3 regions of the Fusicatenibacter saccharivorans genome follow, and region 3 is predicted to be linked to each of the others. Evidence: a T-box and tRNA genes for the amino acid it is inferred to sense, from the RefSeq annotation. Region 3 holds a T-box; the other regions hold tRNA genes.
The links. The T-box of region 3 lies ahead of PGS38_RS08495 (proline--tRNA ligase). A T-box ahead of a tRNA ligase gene usually reads a tRNA of that ligase, here a tRNA-Pro.
Positions count from the first base shown of each region.

Region 1: it has a tRNA-Pro gene. The T-box ahead of PGS38_RS08495 (proline--tRNA ligase) is inferred to sense a tRNA for this amino acid. The anticodon was not compared.
Region 2: it has a tRNA-Pro gene. The T-box ahead of PGS38_RS08495 (proline--tRNA ligase) is inferred to sense a tRNA for this amino acid. The anticodon was not compared.

Region 1 covers NZ_JAQEGR010000001.1:231,680-239,928, forward strand. Annotated here, with positions in the region: gene PGS38_RS01070 (aldo/keto reductase) at 1-1,011, shown strand, start outside; gene PGS38_RS01075 (AEC family transporter) at 1,008-1,952, shown strand; gene PGS38_RS01080 (glycoside hydrolase family 2 protein) at 2,060-3,862, shown strand; gene ilvN (acetolactate synthase small subunit) at 3,984-4,490, shown strand; gene ilvC (ketol-acid reductoisomerase) at 4,649-5,668, shown strand; gene PGS38_RS01095 (sporulation initiation factor Spo0A C-terminal domain-containing protein) at 5,826-6,182, opposite strand; tRNA gene PGS38_RS01100 (tRNA-Pro) at 6,448-6,521, shown strand; gene PGS38_RS01105 (LacI family DNA-binding transcriptional regulator) at 6,617-7,645, shown strand; gene PGS38_RS01110 (extracellular solute-binding protein) at 7,946-8,249, shown strand, end outside.
Region 2 covers NZ_JAQEGR010000009.1:30,549-38,797, forward strand. Annotated here, with positions in the region: gene PGS38_RS09760 (RsmF rRNA methyltransferase first C-terminal domain-containing protein) at 1-564, shown strand, start outside; gene PGS38_RS09765 (PcsB-like coiled-coil domain-containing protein) at 755-2,038, shown strand; tRNA gene PGS38_RS09770 (tRNA-Pro) at 2,275-2,348, shown strand; gene PGS38_RS09775 (Cof-type HAD-IIB family hydrolase) at 2,448-3,233, shown strand; gene PGS38_RS09780 (response regulator) at 3,744-6,950, shown strand; gene PGS38_RS09785 (ABC transporter substrate-binding protein) at 7,009-8,249, shown strand, end outside.
Region 3 covers NZ_JAQEGR010000007.1:146,951-155,199, reverse strand. Annotated here, with positions in the region: gene PGS38_RS08505 (dicarboxylate/amino acid:cation symporter) at 1-1,226, shown strand, start outside; gene PGS38_RS08500 (NUDIX hydrolase) at 1,377-1,880, opposite strand; gene PGS38_RS08495 (proline--tRNA ligase) at 1,955-3,658, opposite strand; T-box leader at 3,839-4,141, opposite strand; gene PGS38_RS08490 (hypothetical protein) at 4,221-4,493, opposite strand; gene PGS38_RS08485 (alpha/beta hydrolase) at 4,514-5,344, opposite strand; gene PGS38_RS08480 (Cof-type HAD-IIB family hydrolase) at 5,676-6,491, shown strand; gene PGS38_RS08475 (YeiH family protein) at 6,547-7,587, opposite strand; gene PGS38_RS08470 (MATE family efflux transporter) at 7,654-8,249, opposite strand, start outside.

The sequences.
Region 1 (8,249 bases), on a different contig from region 3:
CTGGGAAGTACAGGAATCTGTGTAAACAAGAACGGCTTCGGCGCGCTGCCGGTACAGCGTGTCACGAAAGAAGACGCTGTTTATCTGCTGCGCAAAGCGTATGACGGAGGCATCCGCTTTTTTGATACCGCGCGTGCATACAGCGACAGCGAGGAAAAATTAGGCGCAGCGTTTGAGAAAATGCGTGAGAAGGTCTTTATCTCTACGAAGACGATGGCAAAGGATGTGGAGGGGTTCTGGAAGGATCTGGAGACAAGCCTTTCCCTTTTGAAGACGGATTACATCGATATCTATCAGTTCCACAATCCGTCCTTCTGTCCTAAGCCGGGAGATGGAACCGGCCTGTATGAGGCGATGCTGGAAGCAAAAGCACAGGGAAAAATCCGCCACATCGGTATCACGAACCACCGCATGAGCGTGGCAGAGGAGATCATCGAGTCCGGTCTTTACGAGACGCTGCAGTTCCCGTTCTGCTATCTGGCAACGGACCGTGAGAAAGCACTGGTACAGGGATGCAAAGAGAAAAATATCGGCTTTATCGCAATGAAAGCGCTCTCGGGCGGGCTGATCACAAACTCCGCGGCTGCATATGCTTTTGAAGATCAGTACGACAACGTGCTTCCGATCTGGGGCGTCCAGAGAGAAAAAGAGCTGGACGAGTTTTTAAGCTACATTGCCTGTCCGCCTGCCATGACGGATGAAATCAAGACGATCATCGAGAAAGACCAGAAAGAGCTCTCCGGCAACTTCTGCCGCGGCTGCGGTTACTGTATGCCATGTCCGGCAGGCATTGAGATTAACACCTGCGCGCGCATGAGCCTGCTTCTGCGCCGTTCCCCGTCCGCCAACCAGCTCACCGAGCGCGGCCAGGCGATGATGAAGAAAATCGAAGGTTGTCTCCACTGCGGCGCCTGCATGAAGAAATGTCCCTACGGTCTGAATACGCCGAAGCTTCTCGAAGAGAACTACGAAGATTATAAAAATGTACTGGCAGGAAAAACACTGGTATGAGTAATCTGATCTTCAGCCTGAACGCGACGATGCCGATCTTCCTGACAATGATTTTGGGACTTTTCTTTCGAAAGGTTGGTATTCTGGACGAATCGTTCACAGGCAAAATGAACAAATTTGTGTTTAAAATCGCACTCCCGGTGCTGCTGTTCCAGGACCTGTCGGATTCTGATTTCTCCGCTGTGTGGGATATCAAATTCGTTCTGTTCTGCTTCTTTGCAACACTGCTCTCAATTCTTGCGGTATGGGGACTTTCCCATCTCTTAAAAGAGAGAAGTGCAAGAGGCGAATTTATCCAGGCGGCGTACCGGAGCAGTGCGGCGATCCTTGGTATTGCCTTTATCCAGAATATCTACGGAAATTCCGGCATGGCGCCGCTGATGATCATCAGCAGTGTGCCGCTGTATAATATCATGGCGGTTGTCGTTCTTGCGGTATTCGGTCCGGAACGGGAGGAGATCACGGCAGATTTTGTGAAAAAGACGGCGAAAAATATCGTGACAAACCCGATTATCCTCGGGATCGTTGCAGGACTTCTCTGGTCGGTGCTTCGCATTCCAAAGCCGGTGATTCTGCAGAAAACGGTGCAGAATATTGCGGTACTTGCAACGCCGCTCGGCCTGATTGCGATGGGTGCGTCGTTTGAGGCAAAGAGCGCGGCAAAGAATATCCGGCCGTCGATTGCTGCAGCTGCGATTAAGCTGGTCGGTCTTGCAGCTGTCTTTCTGCCGATCGCCGTGATACTTGGCTTCCGTCAGGAAAAATTGGTGGCAATCCTTGTGATGCTGGGTTCCGCAACGACGGTGAGCAGTTTTATCATGGCGAAAAATATGGGTCATGAGGGAAGTCTGACGGCAAACACCGTTATGCTCACAACGTGCGGCAGTGCCTTTACGCTGACGTTCTGGCTGTATCTGATGAAAACGCTGGCGTTTATCTAACCGGATTGCGAATATCCGCTTTGATTTTCAGTACACCAAAAGCGTGTCCGGGATTTTGTCCGGGCACGCTTTTATCAATCATAAAAATCAGAAAAAGAGGGAAAAGAATGGACTTCAAAAATGCGGTCAAAGCATTACAGATTGGAAAAAAGGAAGGAAAAAAATTCCGCCTTTCTACGGAATTTGGGAAAAATCCGGAAGAAGAGCTCCCGTTTCCGGAATATCCGCGTCCGCAGATGCGCCGGGAAAACTGGACAAATCTGAACGGATGGTGGGAGTATGCGTTCACGGAAACGCAGAAAATGCCAAAACAGCGGGACGGAAAAATTCTCGTTCCGTTTTCCCCGGAGTGCGATGCGTCCGGCGTGAAGCGGCAGCTGCTTCCAAAAGAATATCTGTGGTACTTCCGCACGATTCAGCTTCCCAAAATTCCTGCCGGAAAACGGCTGCTGCTGCAGTTCGGCGCCGTGGATCAGGATGCGGTAATTTACTGCAACGGAAAGCGTGCCGGAGGCCATCTCGGCGGGTATCTTTCTTTTTCAGTGGATCTTACGCCGTATCTCAAAACGGGAGAGAACGAGCTTGCCGTCAAGGTGCGCGATGAGACGGACACGGACTGGAAGGGCCGCGGAAAGCAGAGCCTTACCCCGGGCGGCATGTTTTACACCGCGCAGAGCGGCATCTGGCAGAGCGTCTGGATGGAATGGGTGCCGGAGACGTATCTGGAACGCATCGTGATCACGCCGGAATATGATACGGCGAGCGTAAAAGTACGGGTTTTCCTCAACGGACCGGATGCGGGACTGACGAAAAAAATTACGGTGCGGGAGAGCGAAGCGCCGGATGCGAAGGTGATCTGCGTCCGGGAGACGAGAGAAAACGAGGCGGAGCTGATTCTCGGTAATTTTGCAGGCTGGAGCCCGGAACATCCGCATCTCTATGGGGTTTCCATTGAAGCGGGAGAAGACCGCATCGAGAGTTATTTCGGCATGCGCAAATTCGGCATTGGAAAAGATGAGAAAGGAATCACGCGTCTTCTCTTAAACGGAAAGCCGTATTTCCAGAACGGTGTCCTCGACCAGGGTTATTGGCCGGAAAGCTTCTACACGCCGCCGTCCGATGAGGCGATGGTTTATGACATTAAGACGGCCAAACGCCTCGGTTTCAATATGATCCGGAAACACCTGAAAGTTGAGTGCGCAAGATGGTATTCCCACTGCGACCATATCGGTATGCTGGTGTGGCAGGATATGATCAACGGCGGCGGCCGGTCGATTCAGACGTTCCTTTTGTACCTTCCGACCGTACTGCCGTTTGTGACAACGGAATTCAGGGATAACTGTTATCCGCTCTTTTCGCGGACCTCAAAAACGGGAAGAGAGTGGTGGAAGCGGGAGTGCCGCGAGACGGTTCATCAGCTTTACAATGCACCGTGCGTGTCGCTCTGGGTTCTGTTCAACGAGGGATGGGGACAGTTTGATGCCAGGGAGATGACAGAAATGGTGCGCGCTCTCGATCCGACGCGGCAGATCGACCACGCGAGCGGCTGGTACGATCAGGGAGCGGGGGACATCAAGAGCCTTCACAATTACTTTCGTCCGTTAAAAGTAAAACCGGAGGAGCGCGCGTTTGCTTTTTCTGAATACGGCGGCTATACGTATCCGGTACAGGAGCATCTCTACTCCGAAAAATCGTTCGGCTACCGCACGTACCAGAACCAGACACAGTACCAGAAAGCGATGAATGCACTGGCAGAAAAGATAAGAGAACTCACAGAACAGGGACTTGCCGCAGCAGTCTACACACAGCTTACCGATGTCGAGGAGGAGTCGAACGGCATCCTTACGTATGACCGGAAGGTATGCAAATGGGAACCACAGGAGGCAAAAGATTTTTGCTCAAAAGAATAATTTGGTAAAATTTTTGTTGACAAAGTGAGGATAAGTTGCTAATATATTGGATAAGGCGTTGGAAGTTGTAAGAAATTGCTGAAAATCCGCGGCGCCTGCGGATGGAGGAAAGTTGGTGTTTATGGAACAGAAAAGAACATTATCCCTGCTGGTGGATAATACGCCGGGACTTTTAAGCAGAGTAGCTGGTCTTTTCAGCCGACGCGGATACAATATCGAGACGATCACCGCCGGTGTGACAGCAGACCCGCGATACACAAGAATGACTGTTGTTCTGTACTGCAGTGATGAAATGATTCTGGAGCAGATCAAAAAACAGCTGGCAAAACTTGTCGATGTGCGGGATATCAAAGAGCTGAAGCCGGACGAGAGTGTCAGACGAGAGCTGATGCTGGTCAAAATCCGTGTGAATGAAAATGAACGCCGCAATGTCATCGCCATCTCCGATGTCTTCCGTGGAAGAATCGTGGATGTGGGACAGGAAAGCCTGATTGTAGAGCTGACCGGAAACCAGTCAAAGCTCGAAGGGTTCCTGAATCTGGTACAGGGATACGAAATCCTGGAACTGGCCAGAACAGGAGTGACAGGACTCTCCAGAGGAGCCCACGATGTGCGTTACCTCGATTAACGCAGATCACATTACATACGTTTGCTAGAGGAATGAAATTTTTGTATAGAAAAGTTCATTTCCCTGACAAACAGCAAAAGGCAGAAATGCTTTTCGCTGTATAAATTGACCGACCTGCCGCCGGTCAAGACATTCTATATATTATGGAGGAAAATAAAATGGCAGCAAGACTTTTTTATCAGGAAGATTGTAATCTCTCTTTACTGGAAGGCAAAAAAATCGCAATTATCGGCTACGGAAGCCAGGGACATGCTCATGCACTGAACCTGAAAGATTCCGGCTGTGATGTTATTATTGGACTTTATGAAGGCAGCAAATCCTGGGCAAAAGCAGAGGCACAGGGATTCAAAGTATACACCGCTGCTGAGGCTGCAAAACAGGCTGATATCATCATGATCCTGATCAACGATGAGAAACAGGCTGCAATGTACAAAAAAGATATCGAGCCAAACCTGGAAGAGGGCAACATGCTGATGTTCGCTCATGGTTTCGCTATCCACTTCGGACAGATCGTACCTCCGAAGAACGTAGATGTAGCTATGATCGCTCCGAAAGCACCTGGCCACACAGTAAGAAGCGAGTATCAGGCTGGCAAAGGAACTCCTTGCCTGGTTGCTGTTGAGCAGGATTACACCGGAAAAGCTCTGGACAGAGCACTGGCTTACGGCCTTGGAATCGGCGGAGCAAGAGCTGGTCTTCTGGAGACAACCTTCAGAACTGAGACCGAAACAGACCTGTTCGGTGAGCAGGCAGTTCTCTGCGGCGGTGTATGCGCCCTGATGCAGGCTGGATTTGAGACTCTGTGCGAGGCTGGATACGACCCAAGAAACGCATACTTCGAGTGCATCCATGAGATGAAACTGATCGTAGACCTGATCTATCAGTCGGGATTCTCCGGAATGAGATACTCCATCTCCAACACAGCCGAGTACGGCGATTACATCACCGGACCGAAGATCATCACAGAAGAAACCAAGAAGACCATGAAGAAGATCCTTTCCGATATCCAGGATGGTACTTTCGCAAAAGACTTCCTTCTGGATATGTCCCCAGCAGGCGGACAGGCTCACTTCCGTGCAATGAGAAGAAAAGCTGCAGAGCATCCGTCAGAGAAAGTCGGAGAAGAAGTCAGAAAACTGTACAGCTGGAGCAACGAGGACAAACTGATCAACAACTAATCGGTTTGCTGTCAAATGATCCATATCGGGAGGCTGCCTTTGCGGGCAGTCTCCTTTTTTCGTTCTATCGTTTTATCATAGAAAAAACACTTCCGCGCCATGCATATCCCCCAATATGATAGGGCGCGGAAGTGTTATCTTTTCTGTATTCGTTTTTTTATGCCTCCTGACGACAGGCAGGAAAAGCACGGTAGTATTTGATATAAGAACTTAAAATATCAAAAAATTCGGAATTGGTCGGTTTTGTCAGAACCGGATGCACAGAAAGCGAAAAGAGCAGATCACGGTTTCCGCGGGTCCAGCAGACGGAAATAGCGGTGCGGATGTCTCGTTCGACGCAGGAGGACGATACCTGAAACGTTTGCGCGATCTTTGGGTACAGCGTTTTGCTGACCCGAAGGAGATAATCTTCGTCTTCCATGCATAAAGCGATACCATAGGCGAGATAGCGAAATCCGCGGTATTTTGCACCAATTCCTAAAGAGTGTAGTAGAAAGTAAATTTCAGTTTCCATTACGATGTCTCCTTTTATTCAGTTTTTACATAGTCTTTGCAGACGGGCATGCCAGAGGTGAAAGTTTGTATGGCATACGATTTTCCCCTTTCACTTATGATACGTGGAAAACGTCGAAAAATTACATATTCAGAAAGAAAAAGTGACAATATAGTAAAATAAAAGAGAATATGACACGAAATAAAGAAATGAATGTAATGAAACGGGAGAGGGAAAAATAACATTGATTTTTCAGAAGTTCGCTGGTATAATGAAAACATGATTACGGGGTATGGCGTAGCTTGGTAGCGCGCACGGCTGGGGGCCGTGAGGTCGCAGGTTCAAATCCTGTTGCCCCGATCGGTAAGAGTGTCGTTTTACGGCACTTTTTTTCTTACGGACAAAGACGTGTGCGGAAGAAAAATGAATTGCGCAGAAAAAACAGGGAGGAAGTTATGGGGAAAGTAACGATACAGAGTATGGCAAAGGAGCTGGGACTGTCCCGGAATACGGTTGCCATGGCATTAAAGGATGATCCGAAGGTAGCTCCGGTGACGCGGGAGAGAGTTCTTCGGATGGCGAAAAGAAATGGCTATCTGGGCGAAAATGTATATGTGGAAGAAGTTCGGGCACCGCAGGAGAAGCATTACAATATTATGGTTCTGCGTACGCGGGATGCCGCTGTTTATTGGGACCGTGTCGTGAGCGGCATCTCCGAGGAGGCGAGCCTCAATAACTGTCAGACGCGCGTTGCGGTCGTGACGGAGCGGGAGGAGGAGAACGGCATTCTGCCGCTCGGCCTGAATGAAAATATCGATGCGATCTTCTGCATTAAAATGCTGCCGCCGGAATATATGCAGAAACTGGTAAATCTGGGTTACCGCATCTTTCAGCTCGACCATTACTGCGGCATCGAACAGCGGCCGATGGGCGATATCGTGCGTGTGGACGGTGTGCAGCCGGTGAGTCTTCTGACGTCCCATCTGATCGGGCAGGGCATGACGCGGATCGGTTTCCTAAGTGAGCACAGCAGCACGTATGAGTCGATGCATGACCGGTATGTCGGTTTCCTTGCAGCGATGGAACAGGCGGGCATTCCGCTCGATGAGGAGCTTGTGCGCCCCAATATGGAGAGCGATCATTTTTATTACCCGGAAAATTTTGACAAGATTGTGGCGAGCTACGATACACTGCCGGAAGCGATTGTCTGCGGCAACGATATGATCGCCAAAAGATTGACAGAATCCTTCCGGAAAATCGGCGTGCGCGTGCCGGAGGATGTGGCACTGACCGGATTTGATGATGATGAGGACCGGATGCTGTATCCGTTCTTCTCAACCGTTCATGTCGATACGAAGTGGCTTGGCCGCCGTATGGTGCATGAATTTTTATGGCGGGAGGAGCACCCGGAAGCGCCGAAAGAACGGATTCTCGTTTCGGGGGAGGTTGTGGTGCGCCGTTCCTCGTGCAAGCGCCAGGGATAGAAAGAAATAGAAAAAACAGGAAAAAGTGAACAAAGAAAGAAAGCCAGGGACGCCCCGGCGGACGAGAAGAAAAACCGTCTGCCGGGGCGTTTCCGGCTCCCTTTTTGCGATGATTCAAATTCGTGCATAAATGCCATGTAGAAAAACACTAATTAATAATGCAAAATGGTGCATTTAAGGAAAGCTAAACTGAACAAAAATGACAAAAACGCAAGAATAAAAACCTCGTTAATATCACACATTAAAAAATAATAGTGCAAAATAATGCATTATATCGCCGGAAGGAAGGGAGAGAGCGAAATGCAGGAATGGACGGAGGACCGCTGCAACCTGGATATCGATATCATCGCACTGCCGGGCTGGTCGGATGCAACATCCAAAATTTCCCTTCTGATGGGCGATGAGACACAGCGACCGGACATCATCTGGTGGTGGAACATGGAAGCTGACTATACGAAATGGGTAGACGCAGGCCTTCTGATGGATGTTTCTCCGTATATGAAGAAATACACCAACATGGTTGACTACTACAACAGCGTAGATCCTGGCGTTATGTTCTATGCATCCGGAGACAACGGAATTTACCGTATCCCGGGCGACGTTG
Region 2 (8,249 bases), on a different contig from region 3:
GGCGAGGGCCATTACCTTGCCCTGTTCCGCAAAAAAGGCGAAGCCATTCCTTATGAGACAGAAGAAAAACCGATCGAAAAGAAAAACAAAAAACAGAAAAACCGGAAAAAAGACCGCGGAACGGAAGCACCGGGTCCGTCGAAAGCAGAAAAACAGATCCTTTCCGATTTCCTGTCCCGGATGACAGCACCGATCCCGGTGGAGGAACTGGAAGTCCGCGCCGGAAAAGTATACCATTCCCCGTCCCTGCCGGATGGCGTGCGGAATCTTCATTTCCTGCGGAACGGTCTGTATCTCGGTGAACTGAAAAAAGACCGTTTCGAGCCGTCACAGCCGTTTGCCGTGACACTCTCCGCGGACAAGTTCAAAGATTACATGAATTTAAAGGCAGATGACGAGCGTACCGAAAAATATCTCCACGGTGAGACAATTTCCGTAGAGCCGGGAGAGACCGCATCGCCGTCGGGCTGGAAGCTGGTCTGCGTCGATGGATTCGGCCTTGGATGGGGCAAACTGGTCAATGGGACCTTGAAAAATAAGTACCCTGTTGGATGGAGAAAGTAGAAAAATCATGTCAGTGTTTGCAGGAAAAATGTCGAAATATTACAAAGTTATTAACAGAAATTAAAAAAGACTTTCATTTCAGACATACTTGTGTTATAATGGCAAAGTACGGCGGGAAAAAAGACCCATTTTCCGCAGTAACTGGGAGTGACAATCAGCAACAGAACGTAATAAGTATGAGGTGTACGACATGAAAAAAAAGAAATTATTCAGCCTGGTTTTGGCCACAGTGCTTACGGCAGCAACCGTTCTGCCATGCTATGGTGCCAGTACAAAGGAGAAAATTTCAAATGCTCAGGCAGAACAGGCTGCCGCACAGTCTCAGCTTGACAGCATACAGAGCAGGATTGACGAACTCAATTCCAAAAAGGGACAATCAGAAGAATATCTTTCCGAACTGAACCAGCAGCTGGACGATCTGCAGAACCGTCTGCAGGAGCTTCAGGATCAGTATGATGCGAAGCAGAACGAACTGGTACAGATTCAGGCAGATCTGGAAGATGCAAAAGCAAAAGAAGAAGAGCAGTACGAGGCGATGAAGCTCCGTATCCAGTATATGTATGAAAATTCTTCCGGAAACGGATACATGGCAATGCTCTTTTCTTCCAAAAGCATTTCAGAGCTGATCAGCCGGGCAGAATACATACAGAAAATTTCCGATTTCGACCGCGATCTTATGCAGGAGTATGAGGACACGGTAGACCAGGTAAAAGAAAAAGAAACACAGGTGCAGGAAGAGCAGGCAGCGATCGTAGAACTGCAGCAGCAGAGCAGCGATCAGCAGGAAGCCATTCAGGAGCTGTACGCAGCAGCTTATCAGGAACTCCGTACCTACTCCGCAGAGCTGGACGATGCAAAATCCAGCGAGAGTGCACTGGTAGATGAAATCAACAGCAAAGCAGATGCAATCAACGACCTGATCCGTCAGGCGAAAGAAGAGGAGATTGCAGCGCAGAAGAAAGCAGAAGAGGAAGCCGCCGCACAGCAGGCTGCCGCAGAAGCTGAGGCAGAGGCCGCCAGAAAACAGGCAGCCGAGGCCGCAAGAGTCGCAGCCGCAGAAGCAGCAAATGCCGCAGCGAAAGCAGATACCGATACAAGCAGCAGCTCCGGAAGCAGTTCTTCGGACAGCAGCGCATCCTCCACGACAACGGGGAGTCCATCCGCGTCAGATACTTCCAGCAGCTCCTCCAGCGGAACATACCTTGGAAGATTTAAACTGACAGGCTATTGCTCCTGTTCCATCTGTACCGGACAGTGGTCCGGCGGATCCACCGCGAGCGGAACCACACCGACCGCCGGCAGAACGATCGCCATGGGCGGTGTACCATTTGGCACAAAACTGATGATCAACGGCCAGGTTTACACGGTAGAAGACCGCGGAACCGCTTACGGCCACGTAGACATCTTCTGCAGCAGCCATTCCGAGGCGCTGAGCTTCGGCGTGCAGTATGCAGATGTATATCAGCTGAGCTGAGAAACAAAGATAAGAGATATGCCGGAACAGAACTTCCGGCATATCTCTTTTTTTGACTTTCTCAGAAACTGTCATTCTAAAAGAACACCAAAAAGGCCGCAAACCCGTGTGAAATGTACCTTTTGAAGCAATAATAAAAAAAATTAAAAAAATTTCAAAAAAGGTGTTGACATTCCTATAGACATCATATATAATAGCTATTGTTGACGGACGAGAGTTCAGAAAACAAATAAAATCGAAGCGTGGCTCAGTTTGGTAGAGCGCTGCGTTCGGGACGCAGAGGTCGTGGGTTCGAATCCCGTCGCTTCGACTGGAATGAAAATGCCGAAAGCCTTGACAATCAAGAGCTTCGGCATTTTTTCGTATGTCAGAAAGAGAACAGGAAACAGTACACGAGGAGGAAATTTTTGTGAAAGCATTATTTTTTGATATTGATGGAACGTTACTGAGTGAGATTACAAAAGAAATTCCGCAGAGCGCGCTCGATGCATTGAAAAAGACAGCGGAAAAAGGAAATCTTACGTTTATTAATACCGGCCGCACCTGGTCGGAGCTGCCCGAGGAGCTGAAAAAGCTTCCGTTTTCCGGATTTCTGTGCGGCTGCGGGACCTATCTGCGCCGGGACGGCGAAATCCTGATGCATCAGACGATTCCGAAAAAGCGCTGTGAGGAAATCCCGGTTATTTTAAAGGAGTGCAGGATCGGCATGATTCTGGAGGGAACGGATAATGTTTATTTTTCGTCGGAGGTATCCCGTTTTCGGGAGGTCGAGCAGACCCGTGCCTATTTCGCTGCTGTCGGAATCGGACTCGCGGAGACAGCGGAGACAAAAGGAATCATTTACGATAAATTTTGTATCGTAACTGATGCACAGTCTGATATAGAACGTATGTACCGTGAATTTGAGCAGGAGTTTGATATCATGGATCGCCGCGGCGGTGTATACGAAATCGTTCCGCACGGCTGCAGCAAAGGAACAGCTGTGGACTATGCGCTGAAACAGTTTCAGCTGGAGAAAGAAGATGCATACGTATTTGGCGACAGCAGCAACGACCTTACCATGTTCCGGTGCGGCGCACACACCATTGCGCTTGGAAAACATGATGAGATTCTGGATCCGTACACAGAGTACGTAACCGATACCGTCGAGCGGGACGGCGTGGCAAAGGCGATGGAGCATTACGGATTGATCTGACAGAAAAAAAGAAAGCGAAGGGGCGCATTTGAAAAGAAATTTTCAGGTGCGCCCCTTTGGTTGCAATTTTCTGAAAAAGGAAACAAGAAAAGCAGCGTCTGAAAAGGTATGTGCATTGCAAAGTAAAAAATTTCATGGTAATATAAAAATGAGTTTTTATGTATATTTGTAATGATACCAGGAGGTGAGCGTTCAGAAGTTCCATGGAAACAGAAAAAAATCAGATAAATAAAAAAAGCCTCAGATACCGTTTTACAGCAGGAACGATCGGAGTAAGTGTCTGGCAGCAGGAATGAATGCTCACTTGGCAAAGCCTATAAAAATTGAAAACATAAAGAGAATTTTGTGTGAATATTGTGTGTAGTGGCTGCAACTTCTCAAATCCGTATACCTGTTTTTCACGTTTTGTAGGATATTATAACGTAAATGTAAAACTGGCAGGGACAGGTTCTCTGTATACAGATAAAAGCAGGATAATGAAGTATAAAACAGAGAGAGGATTTTTATAAAATGGAAAAGTATGAAGACAAAATATATTCTTTAGGTGAGGCTGTAACGGGACAGACACAGGCTATGTCACAGGCCGTACAGAAAACACTGGAAAATAATGGCGGGGTAGGTATAATGACAGGATCTTATGACCAAAACCTGTCTATTTTGTCTGTGAATAATCTGCTGTTGCATAGTACAGGATATACATTCGATACTTTCATGGAACAGACAAAAGGCTCATTGAGAAACTTCTTTTATGACGAGGAAGATAGACAGGAGCGAGACCATTTTTTGCAGCTTCACGGAACAGGGGAAGCACAGATCCTTACAGCAGACGGTACAGTGAAAAATGTACGGCTTTGTAAAGAGGATGCGACAGATGAGGCGGGCAGACAGATCTGGGTTATGTCCGTACAGGTCAACTGGGATCATGTAAATTTGACACTGCTCAATGAGGCTATCTGTTCCGGCTTCTGGTATTTTGACTGTGACGAAAACAGTGAGATTGTGAATGCAAACTGGAGTCATGAATTCCGAAAAATGCTTGGCTATCATGACACTCTGGACTTTCCGAATAAACTGGAATCCTGGTCAGATCTTCTGCATCCACAGGATAAAGAAAGAGTAATGGTGCAGCTTCAGGCGGCAATTAAGGATAAGACGAACCAGATAAAATACCAGGTAGAGTATCGTATGAGAATGAAGGATAATCAATACCAGTGGTTTCGGGCATCGGCAGAAGTAATACGCCGTCTGGATGGTTCTGCCAGCAGGATTGCCGGGATTTTTATTAACATTGATGCGGAAAAAAAAGAGGCCATGCAGGCACAAAAATCTGCTGCTTTCCACCGGGCTTTTACGAAAGCAGACCTGTGTGAGTATTATGTAAATCTGGAAGCGAATACTTTTGATACCTTTAAGGTTGAACCGTCCCTGATGACAGTCTTTGAACAGAGTCATACATGGGATGAACTGATCCGTCATTTTGTGGATTCCTATGTTGTGGAGACAGATAAGAAGGCGGTATCCTCTTTTTACGACCGTGGTTATATTGCAGAAAGGCTGAAGGGTCTGGAAACCGAATTGGCTTTAGAGTGCCGTATCACTCTGAATGGAGAAGAACGATGGGTCCGCAATGTGATCATACGCGGCGAGATCGAGGACTCAGAATATGCCATGATCTTTCTGCGTGATATCACAGAGACAAAGGTAGAGAGCGCACGGCATCTGCAGATGGCGGCGGATAATGCTTCCATGGAGCAGATAATTCAGAGTATTGTGCGTCTGGTTGACCGCTTTGTTGTCTGTGATCTGGAAAATGACAGATATGAATTCTATAACCTGAATGGACAGATGATATATAAACCTTTGGGATTCTATCATGATTTTCAGATGCAGGTTCTTGAAAAATATAAGACACTGGAACCATTGGAAACTATGGACATCCTGATCGCACCGGAAAATATCCAGAAGAATCTGAAAAGTGAAAATGATATTTATAAGTTTGAGTATTGCAGCCTGGATGAAAAGACTTATAAAATCGCTTCTTATATTCCTTTGGAATGGAAGAATGGAAAGCTGGTAAAGGTATTGATGGCATCCATGGATGTGACACAGGAGAAGAAAGCAGAGATTGAATCCCGTCAGGCACTGAAAGAGGCTTACCGGTCTGCAGAAAATGCAAACCGTGCGAAAACAGAATTCCTTTCCAATATGTCCCACGATATCCGGACACCGATGAATGCCATTGTCGGCCTGACAGCAATTGCAGGAGCAAATATTGAGAGCCAGGACAGAGTCATTGAATGTCTCAGCAAAATTACAAAATCAAGCCGTCATCTGCTGGGGCTGATTAATGAAGTGCTGGATATGGCACGTATTGAAAGTGGAAAAATGACGCTGGCACAGGAGGATTTCAATCTGCCAGATCTGGTGGATAATCTTATAACACTCACAAAACCGGTGATTGATGAACATAAACACAATTTAGATATACATATTAATCACATTGAACATGAGAGTGTCTGTGGTGACAGCCTGAGAATCCAGCAGGTATTTGTGAATCTGATGAGTAATGCGATCAAGTATACACCGGATGGTGGGAATATTACTTTTTCCATAGAGGAAAAGCCAAATGGATTTTCGGAACTTGGATGCTATGAATTTACGATTGAGGATAATGGGATCGGTATGTCACCGGAATTCCAGAAAATCATGTTTGATCCTTTCAGCCGCGCAGATGACCATCGGACAACCAGAGTCCAGGGAACAGGTCTGGGAATGGCAATCAGCAGAAATATTGTGAACCTGATGAATGGTAATATTAAAGTGGAAAGCACCTTACATAAGGGAACTAAAATTACAGTAACAATTTATCTGGAACTTCAGGAAAAAGAAAAAGAACAGGACAGAAATCTGATGAATCTACCTGTTCTGGTTGTGGATGATGATAAGACATGCTGTGAAAGTACAGTTGCCACATTGAAGGAGATTGGGATTACAGGCGAATGGGTTCTCTCCGGCAGAGAAGCCGTTGAGCGCTGTTATGCACATCATGAGCTAAAAAATGATTACTTTGCTGTTATTTTAGATTGGAAAATGCCGGATATGGACGGAATTGAAACAGCCAGACAGATCCGGAAACGGATAGGGAAAGAGATTACCATTATTGTACTGACATCTTATGAATTCAGCGAGATCGAAGAAGAAGCAAAGGCTGCAGGCGTAGATGCTTTTATTGCAAAACCGCTGTTCCGTTCCCGTTTGACGGCTGCATTGCGGCAGTTTACTTCTGGCAGAAAAGAAAAAACAGCAAGAAATTATCTGGATGAGCTGTCTGAAGCAGATTACACAGGAAAAAGAATTCTGCTGGTCGAGGATAATGAGTTAAACAGAGAAATTGCCGTTGAAATTCTGCAGATGACAGGGGCGGAAGTGGAAACGGCAGAAAATGGAAAAATTGCAGTTGAAAAAGTAGAAGCTTCTCCGAAAGGCTTGTATGACCTTATTTTTATGGATATCCAAATGCCCGTCATGAATGGTTATGAGGCAACCGCAGCAATCAGGAGCCTTCCGGGTGAACAGGGAAAACTACCGATTGTTGCCATGACAGCAAATGCTTTTGCAGAAGATGTACAGCTGGCAAAAAATACAGGCATGAATGGACATATCGCGAAACCGCTGGATATGAATAAGCTGAATGATGTTCTGGAAAACTGGCTGTAATTGTTTCCAAATTATTGAATTAATGATTTTATCAGGAAAGAATGAGGAAAATACGAGGATGAAAAAGGCAAAACAATGTCTGATAGCATTACTGTCAGGTGTGCTTTTAGCAATTACTGTTTTGTCTGGCTGTGGACAATCTCAAAAAGCAGTATCTAAAAATGACGATCACCTTACCGTGTATCTGTGGGAAAATCGTTTGATGAAAAATATTGTACCCTATATCCATGAGCAGTTTCCAGATCAGGATATTGAGTTCATTACCGGTAACAACGATACCGATTTATATAGCTATTTTGAGGAACATGGTGAACTGCCGGATATCATAACCGTACGTCGATTTTCTGGAAAAGATGCACAGGATCTGGAGCCATATCTAATGGATTTTGCTTCTTATGATGTGGTTTCCAGGTATTACTCTTATGCATTGCAATATTACAAAAATTCAAAAGATGAGATCCAGTGGCTGCCTGTCTGCGGTATACCGCAGACGATTATTGCCAACAAGACATTGTTTGAACAGTATGGAATCAAGATACCGAAAAACTATAAGGAATATGCACAGGCATGCCAGCAATTTTATGATAATGGTATAAAACCGTATTCCCTGGATCTTGCAGAAGACTGGTCCGCTCATGAGGTGATTCAGACAGGTGCAATTGGGGAATTCATGAGTCTGGATGGAATCGAATGGAGAAGCTCAGCTGAAAGTGCATCAGGGGATATCGCGTTTGATGATGCGTTATGGAAACGTATTTTTTCAGAAACCAATACATTTTTGAAGGACTCACATTTTACAAGTGATGATATCAGCGTCGATATTAATACTGCAACGCAGATGTTCCTTGAGGGAAAAGCAGCAATGTTTCATGGTTATCCGGCACTTATGCAGGAATTTCAGGAACAGATGGATGCAGAATTAACTCGTATACCGTTTTTTTCACAGATTTCGGATGAAGCTTTTATAAATATGACCCCTTCTCTGAATATTGCATTTAACAAAGAACTGGAAAAAGATCAGGAAAAACTGGACCTGGCATTCGATGTCCTGGAGTGTATGATTTCAAAAGAAGGACAAACATTGATCGCAGATGGAAAGGGTGTAATTTCATTAAATGTAGATGTTCCAAACATGATGGAAGATGTACCTGGACTGGAAGATGAAATTAATAATAATTCTGTTTATATCCGATATTCTGCTCAAAAATCATTTGATGCCAGTCTTGAGGCTGTTCACGGATTATTGTCAGGGGAAATGGATGAAACACAGGCTTATGATGCTTTTCGCAGCACAATGAA
Region 3 (8,249 bases):
CCCTGCTGGCCGGTGCGCTGCTCGGCGTGGTGATTCACTATTGGATCCCGTCCAGCTATATCAAGGACACCGTCATCGTAGAAGGTGTGCTGTATGTCATCGGACAGGGCTTTATCCGCCTGATGCAGATGCTTGTCGTACCGCTTGTCTTCTGCTCCCTCGTCTGCGGAAGTATGTCCATCGGAGACAGCAAAACCCTCGGAAAGGTCGGCGTAAAAACGATCGGCTTTTACCTTGTTACCACAGCACTTGCCGTCTGCATCGCACTTGGAACCGCCCTGCTCATTCACCCGGGTCTCGGACTTAACATGAGTGCGGTTCAGAAAGCCGACCTGTCCTCGACAGCAGCAGATTCCAGCGTCAGCCTGGTGGATACACTGCTCAACATCATCCCGAAGAACCCGATTGGTTCCATGGCAAACGGCGATATGCTTCCCATCATCGTATTCGCCCTGTTTGTCGGCGTAATGCTGGCAAAGCTCGGAAACCGCGCTTCGGTCGTTTCCAACTTTATCAGCCAGTTTAACGATGTCATGATGGAAATGACCATGACGGTCATGAAGGTGGCCCCGGTCGGCGTTTTCTGTCTGATTGCACGTACCTTTGCAACGGTCGGCTTTTCTGCGTTCGCACCGATGCTGAAATACATGGGAAATGTAACACTGGCGCTGGCACTGCAGTGCTTCGTCATTTATCAGGTTCTTCTGTTCGTATTCACACGGCTGAATCCGATTAAATTCGTGAAGAAATTCCTTCCGGTTATGGGATTTGCATTTTCCACCGCAACCTCCAACGCGACAATCCCGATGTCGATTGATACACTGAACAAAAAGATGGGTGTCTCGAAGCAGATTTCTTCGTTCACCATTCCGCTCGGCGCAACCATCAACATGGATGGTACCTCCATTATGCAGGGTGTCGCTGTCATCTTCATCGCAGAGGCGTACGGTATTCATCTGACCCCGGCAAACCTCGCAACGGTTGTTGTTACCGCAACACTGGCTTCCATCGGTACCGCCGGTATCCCAAGCGTCGGACTTGTTACCCTGGCTATGGTACTGAATTCCGTCGGACTGCCAACGGAGGGTATCGCTCTTATCATGGGTATCGACCGTATTCTCGATATGCTGCGTACCGCCGTCAACATCACAGGCGATGCTGTCTGCACAACGATTGTCAGCCATCAGGAAAAGGCGCTCAACCGCGAAGTGTTCAATCGCGATTAACCGCAAGGAACCGCTTACGCGCTTACGAAAAGCCCTTTTCAGGCATGCCTACGGCAAGAAAGAATCCTGTAAATTACAAAAACGCGTTCCCGTTTTCGGAAACCCCTGTGGTTTCCGGCGGGAACGCGTTTTTATTATCTTATTTCTCTGTTACAGTTCAAATGCCTGGCGGATGCTGTCGTAATGCAGGAATTTACCTTCTGCGGCGTACCCTTTGATTTCGTCCAACGTAGCAAAACGGTAGCCGTCTGTTTCTTCCTCCTGAAGATGGAGATCTTCGTCTTTGACATCCATCACGAAGCGATAGACATCGACAAAGTAATTGTCTCTCTCATCCGGGTTGATGCGCCGGTAGGTAAAGAGATAACCGCCGTCAGCCTTGCTCACATCGAGTCCGGTTTCCTCTCTGACCTCACGGCGCACGGCCTCCCAAGAGCTCTCTCCTGCCTGTGCCGCGCCGCCGGAAACCTCCCACCAGCCCGGTGCCCAGGCTTTCGTCATGACACGTTTTGTGATAAGGAAGGTTCCGTCCGGTCTTGCGATTACGCCGAGCACCGTCAGGTGAAACTCGTCCGGCTTCATATGCCAGTCATTCCGCTTCATCGTGCGGCCGGTCGGCTGTTTGTTTTCATCATAGATATCCCAGAGTTCCATATCGTGTTTTCTCCTGTCGAACTTCTTCCGAACCCCATCGCGATTTTTCTTCCCTTTCGCATGGTTCTGAATCATTACAGATACTGTTTAATCTCTTCCATCACATTTTCCAGCAGAATCTGTGTTTTCAGAGTCTTATCGCGGGATGCAACCTCGACAACGCCCTGTTTCATATTTTTCGGGCTTACGATGATGCGAAGCGGAATGCCGAGCAGGTCGGCATCGGCAAACATTACGCCGGCTCTGACGCTTCTGTCGTCGTAGATCACTTCGATGCCTGCGTTCTGCAGATCCTCGTACAGCTTGTCCGCGTATGCTCTTACTTCCTCGTCATCGACGCGGACCGCACAGAGGTGTACCTGCCACGGAGCGATAGCTTTCGGCCAGATCGGGCCGTACTCATCGTGATGTGCCTCGCAGACCGATGCTGCCAGACGGCCGACACCGATACCGTAGCATCCCATGATCGGGGTCTTGCTCTCGCCGTTTGCATCGACATAGGTCATATTCATGGATTTTGTATATTTGGTTCCAAGCTGGAAGATATTTCCGACCTCGATACCCCTGGAAATCTTCACGGTCTTTTTGCCGCATTTCGGGCAGATGCCGCCCTCCTGGATTTTTGCAAAATCGTGATACTCGGCATTCGGAACGTCGCGCTCCATGTCGAGTCCTTTGTAATGATGCTCTGCCTCGTTGGCTCCGCAGGAAAGGTTGTTTCTTCCCTCGAGGGATTTATCATAGAGAACAACGGCATCTCCGTTCACCTTCAGGTTCACAGGTCCGATATAGCCTGCGTTCAGTCCGCATTCTTCGGTGATCACGGCTGCGTGAACCTGCTCGCCGAGGAAGTTGACCAGCTTCGTCTCGTTGACTTCGAGATCACCGCGGATGAAAAGGACAACGTATTTATCATCAACATTCTGCTGATAAACAACGGCTTTGCAGGAGTTCTTTGTCTCGTCTCCGAAGAAATTGCAGACGTCTTCAATGGTGTGGACGTTCGGTGTATAAACCTTTTCGAGTGCAGCGGATTCTGCGTCTCTTGCGATATCGGAAATGTTCTCAGCTGCCTCCATGTTGGCTCTGTAATCGCAGGAATCACACAGAACGATGGAATCCTCTCCGACCGGAGTCAGAAGCATGAACTCATGGGAGATGTTTCCGCCCATCATACCGGAATCGGATTTGACAGATACCACCTCCGGCACGCCGACACGCTCGAAGATGCGCTCGTATGCTGCGTGGCATTTCTCGTAATACTGCTCCAGATCTTCCTGGCTGGTATGGAAGGAGTAAGCATCCTTCATCGTAAACTCACGCACACGGATCAGTCCGGCTCTCGGACGGGCCTCATCACGGAATTTTGTCTGGATCTGATAGATCATAAACGGATATTTGGTGTAGCTCTGTGCATACTCGCGTACAAGGTGTACGGCTGCCTCCTCGTGGGTCATGCCGAGTACCATTTTGGCATTGTTGCGGTCGGTGAAACGCAGCAGTTCATCGCCGATGCTATCGTAACGGCCGGACTCATCCCACAGAGAAGCCGGCATGACAACCGGGAACTGCACTTCCTGGCCGTCGATTTTGTCCATCTCCTCGCGCAGGATCTGCTCGATTTTGCGCACAATGCGGCGCAGCGGCAGATAGGAAGAATAGATTCCGTTTGCCATATATTTGATGTATCCGCCTTTTACCATAATAGCATGGCTGTCGATGACACAGTCAGCAGGTCTTTCTTTGAAGCGCTCTCCTACTAATTTTTCAAGTTTCATTTTCTGATTTCCTCCTTATTCTTTGGGTTTTCAACATCTGAAGTCTTCCAGACGCGAGAACATTCCAGCCTGTCCGATTTTAAGCTTTTAGTCAACATTTTACGCATCTAACTCATCACTGAAGTAACGAGTTAGATGCTTCGTTTTCAAACAGAAAAAAGCCCTAAACCGCAAGCTGCAGTTTAGGGCGAATTTTTTTATCCGCGGTACCACCTAAATTCAGGAAAACTCCTGCACTCTGACACAAAGCATTTGTACCCCACGATTTTTGTATTTTGTAATACGCGTGATCTCTGCTCTCTGTACCTTCTCTGTAACGGGAGATCCCGGTGCAGCCTACGAAATAAATTTTCCCTGATGGATTTTCTTCTCTTCGGTGCACAGCTCCAAGACCGGTTCACGATAGATTCTGCAAAAAGCTTTCACCTGCCGCTTTCTCTCTGAATGCGCTCTGTCGCTACTGTTTCTTTTCGTCGCTTTTTCACTGCACTGATTGTAGCAGAAACCGGAAAAGAATGCAAGCCCGTTCCTTCCGCTTTTTCTGCATAAACGCCCGCACAGGTTACAGACCTTCCCGGTACATTCTGCTGATTGCCGCCTGGGCTTCCTCAGACTGTTTTTTCTCAATCCATGCTTTGCGGTCACTCAAAATAGCCAGCATCTCATCGACAACGTCCTCGGCGCGCGGGCTTGTGACGCGGTAGAGATAGCCGAGCATCCGCGTGGCGGTAAAGTCCGTGTTCATCTGGCGGTATGCAATTTCCCGGCAGAAGTCGTCCGGGTAACCGTTGTGTTTTAACGCACGGTACAATTCGTCATTTCTCGTTTCTGGCATTGCCTGTCTCCCTTTTTCCTTTAAACATTTACGTTTCCGCTGTTCAGGCCTTCCGTCTTTTCCTCAAGTGGCAGCCAGTCCAGTGCCTTTTTGATCCACTCATCCCAGAAATCCCATTCATGGCCACCCTTACTCTCATAGTAGACAATGTCCATGCCGCTCTCTTCCATCCGTTTATGGTAGAGACGGTTTACTTCCAGAAGTCCGTCCTCTGTTCCGCACGCCTGGAATACGGTCGGCACATTGACAGACGGATCTTTTTTCCGTGCTTCCTTTAACTGCTCGATAAGAACAGCCGGGTTTTTGTCACTCTTTGCTGCTTCGACCAGATTTCCGAAATAACCTTCTTCATGTGCAAAGCTGTCCGCTCTGCTCTCTTCCGGATTTTCCAGCACATGAAGTGCACCGGACAGGCAGATCACAGCCCCGAAGGTATCGTGATATTTCAGGCCATTTCTGAGTGCTCCAAAACCACCCATGGAAAGGCCTCCGATAAAGGTGTCTTCTCTTTTTCTGGACAGCGGAAACATTTTTCTTGTAATCTCAACCAGTTCTTCTCCGATAAACTGTCCGTGCATGGCACCGATGGACGGCTGATCCACATAAAACGCATTCTCGCCGGCCGGCATGACAACGGCAAGGTTTTTCTCCTCTGCCCATCTTTGGATTCTGGTTCCATGAACCCAGTCTGTCTCATTCCCAAAAATGCCATGCAGCAAATACAGCGTTTTAAACGGTTTTTCCTCGCGCTCCGGCTGCCCAAAGGTAAATTTGTCGACCGGCAGAATAACCTGCAGCGGTACGGTGCGCATTAAAGTTTTTGACATGAAGCTTACCTGAATAAATGCCATAATAAAAATCCCCCTGTGGATATATATTTTTCTTTATTTTACGCCTTATTTCCGCGTTTCGTCAACGTGGAGTTTTGCGTTCCTCCGGTTCCGGCTTGCACCCCGAAGCAATTCACGATATAATCATGTTTATAGCAATCCCAGAAAATAATGCAAAAAATTCAGCACTGCAGAACGTGAATTACTGCGTCACGGATTTTCGTCGTACCCCGGTACGCCTTCAAATCCGTTCCTTGTAATTCGCGCCCTGCAGCACTGCCTTTTTTGCGTTATTTTCTGGTCTTGCTATAGTTTGAATTTTTTCTGTGACAAGATAAGGAGATTTTCTATTATGATAAAGTTGATTGCAACCGATGTCGATGGAACGCTCGTCAAAGACGGCACACTTCTGATCGACCCGGAATATATGACTGTTGTTTCCAGGCTTGTCGACCAGGGCATCCATTTTGTTGTCTGTTCCGGCCGCCAGTTTTCCAGTGAACAGAAGCTTTTCGCTCCGATCAAGGACCGCCTGCTCTACATCTCCGATGGCGGAACTGTCGTGCGCACACCGGAAAAGATTCTGAAAACATATCCGATGGAAACGGCACTCTGGAAATCCATGTGCCGCATGGTACACGACGAACTTCCGTCCTGCGACTGCTTTGCCGCCACCCCGGACTACTGCCTCGCCGAAGATGCCGGAAGCCGCATGTTTCACTGGCTCCGCGACTCCTACGGCTTCGATGTCCGCGAAGTACCGGATCTATCGAAGGTAGAAAACGAGGACATTATCAAATTCACAATCTACCATCCAACCTCCTGTGAAGAGCTTTGCTCCCCAAATTTCATCCCGGCGTGGAATCATCAGGCAAAACTCGCTGTCGCCGGTAAGGAATGGTTGGACTGCAACGCCCGCGGCGTCAGCAAATGGACCGGTCTCTCATTTCTGATGAACTACTTTGGCCTTACCCCAGACGAAGTCTGCTGCTTCGGCGACAACCTGAACGACATCGAGATGCTTCAGAACGCTGGCGAAAGCTACGCCGTCTCCAACGCCCGAGCGGAAGTCATCGCCTCAGCAAAACACACCTGCCCGCCGTACTGGGAGAACGGGGTGCTGCAGGTTTTGAAAACGTTTTTGAAGGAAACGACAAACCCGTTTTGATTTAAAAAATCCAGGCATCCTATACGGATGCCTGGATTTTTAATTCTCTGTTTCTTTACAGTACCCCATGCGGCGCAATGCCGATCGCAAATTCGACTGCAATCGCTACCAGGACTACCAGCAGCGAAATGATGAATCCGTGCAGCATCGGCTTTGCGCCGGAGCGGCAGAGGGATTTGAAATCGGTGTTCAGGCCGATGGCCGCAAGGGCGGCCACCATCAGAAATTTGCTGATGGTTTTTAATGCGGCTGCTGTGCCTGCCGGGATAAGACCTAAGGAGGTCAGTGCTGACATGGCGAGAAAGCCTAAGATAAACCATGGAAAAATGGATTTGATGCTTACCTTTACGGCGGTTCCTTCTGCTGCCTGTGCTTTTCGCTTCAGATGTACGTTGATTGCGGCGAATGCCAGGACAGCCGGGATAATGGCGAGGGTTCGCGTCAGTTTTACCATGGTGGCGAAATCACCGGCAACCTCGCTGAATGCGTAACCGGTGGCAACGACGCTTGAGGTATCGTTGACCGCAGTTCCGGCCCAGAGGCCAAACGCGGCATCCGAAAGGCCCATCCAGTGACCGAGGATCGGGAATACGACAATCATGACCGTATCAAATAAAAACGTTGCGGAGAGGCCATAGGCAATGTCCATATCGGTTGCCTCGATGACCGGCGCGATTGCCGCGATCGCGGAACCGCCGCAGATACCCGTGCCGGCGTTGATGAGGCTGCTCGTCTTCCAGTTCAGTCCCATTGCTTTTCCGATCAGTGCGCCAAGGCCGAAGCACGTTGCCAGGGTAAATACCATAACCGTCAGGGAAAATCTTCCGACCGTCAGCACCGTGCGGATATTCAGGCTCGCACCGAGCAGAATAATCGCAAATTTCAGGATCTTCTTCGATGTAAATTTAATTCCCGGCGCCGTCACGCTGTTCGGCTTGTAAAAGGCGTTCACAATCATACCGATAAACATGGCGATGACCGACGCTCCGATAAAGTGCAGGCCGGCGCTCTCCTCCAGGCTTTCCAGGAATTTCGCCGCAACGGCAATCACCAGCGCAATCGCCGCTCCGGGAATCAGTTTCTTTGCGTTTTTCATAATAATAACTTCCTCCAGATGTATCGTTTTTTCTTTCTCTCTCCCCAAAACATTCCGTATTTTTCATCACGTCTGATGCTGCCACTTCCCGCTTCGATAGCGAAGGACAAAGAAAATGGCACGAACAACCCAGTCCATCGTCATGGCGACCCAGACACCGAAGACGCCGAATCCCATACGCACACCGAGCACATAGCTCATGCCGATTCTGCAGATCCACATGGAAAGAATCGAGAGAATCATGCAAAATGCCACATCATTGGACGCGCGGAGTACATTCGGCAGATTGAAGGCAATTGGCCAGATTATCATACAGCAGATGCCGTGGTAAACGATGATATCTTCCGTCATGGCTGTTGCCTCCGCAGACAGACTGTAAACGTGAAGCACCGCCGGAAGTGCCGCGATGACACCGAGACAGCAGACGATCATCATGCCATAAATGATGATGTGCAGCTTTTTCGCATAGTATTTTACCTGCTCATAGTCTCCCGCTCCCGCGCACTGTGCGCTTACGGTCAGCACTGCATTTCCGATCGCCATACCGGGCAGTGTCTGGAAGACAGCAATCGTGTTGGACACGGCATTTGCCGCGATCGACGCTGTTCCGAACTGTGTGATCATACTTAAGACCATAATTTTGCCGAGCTGGAACATACTGT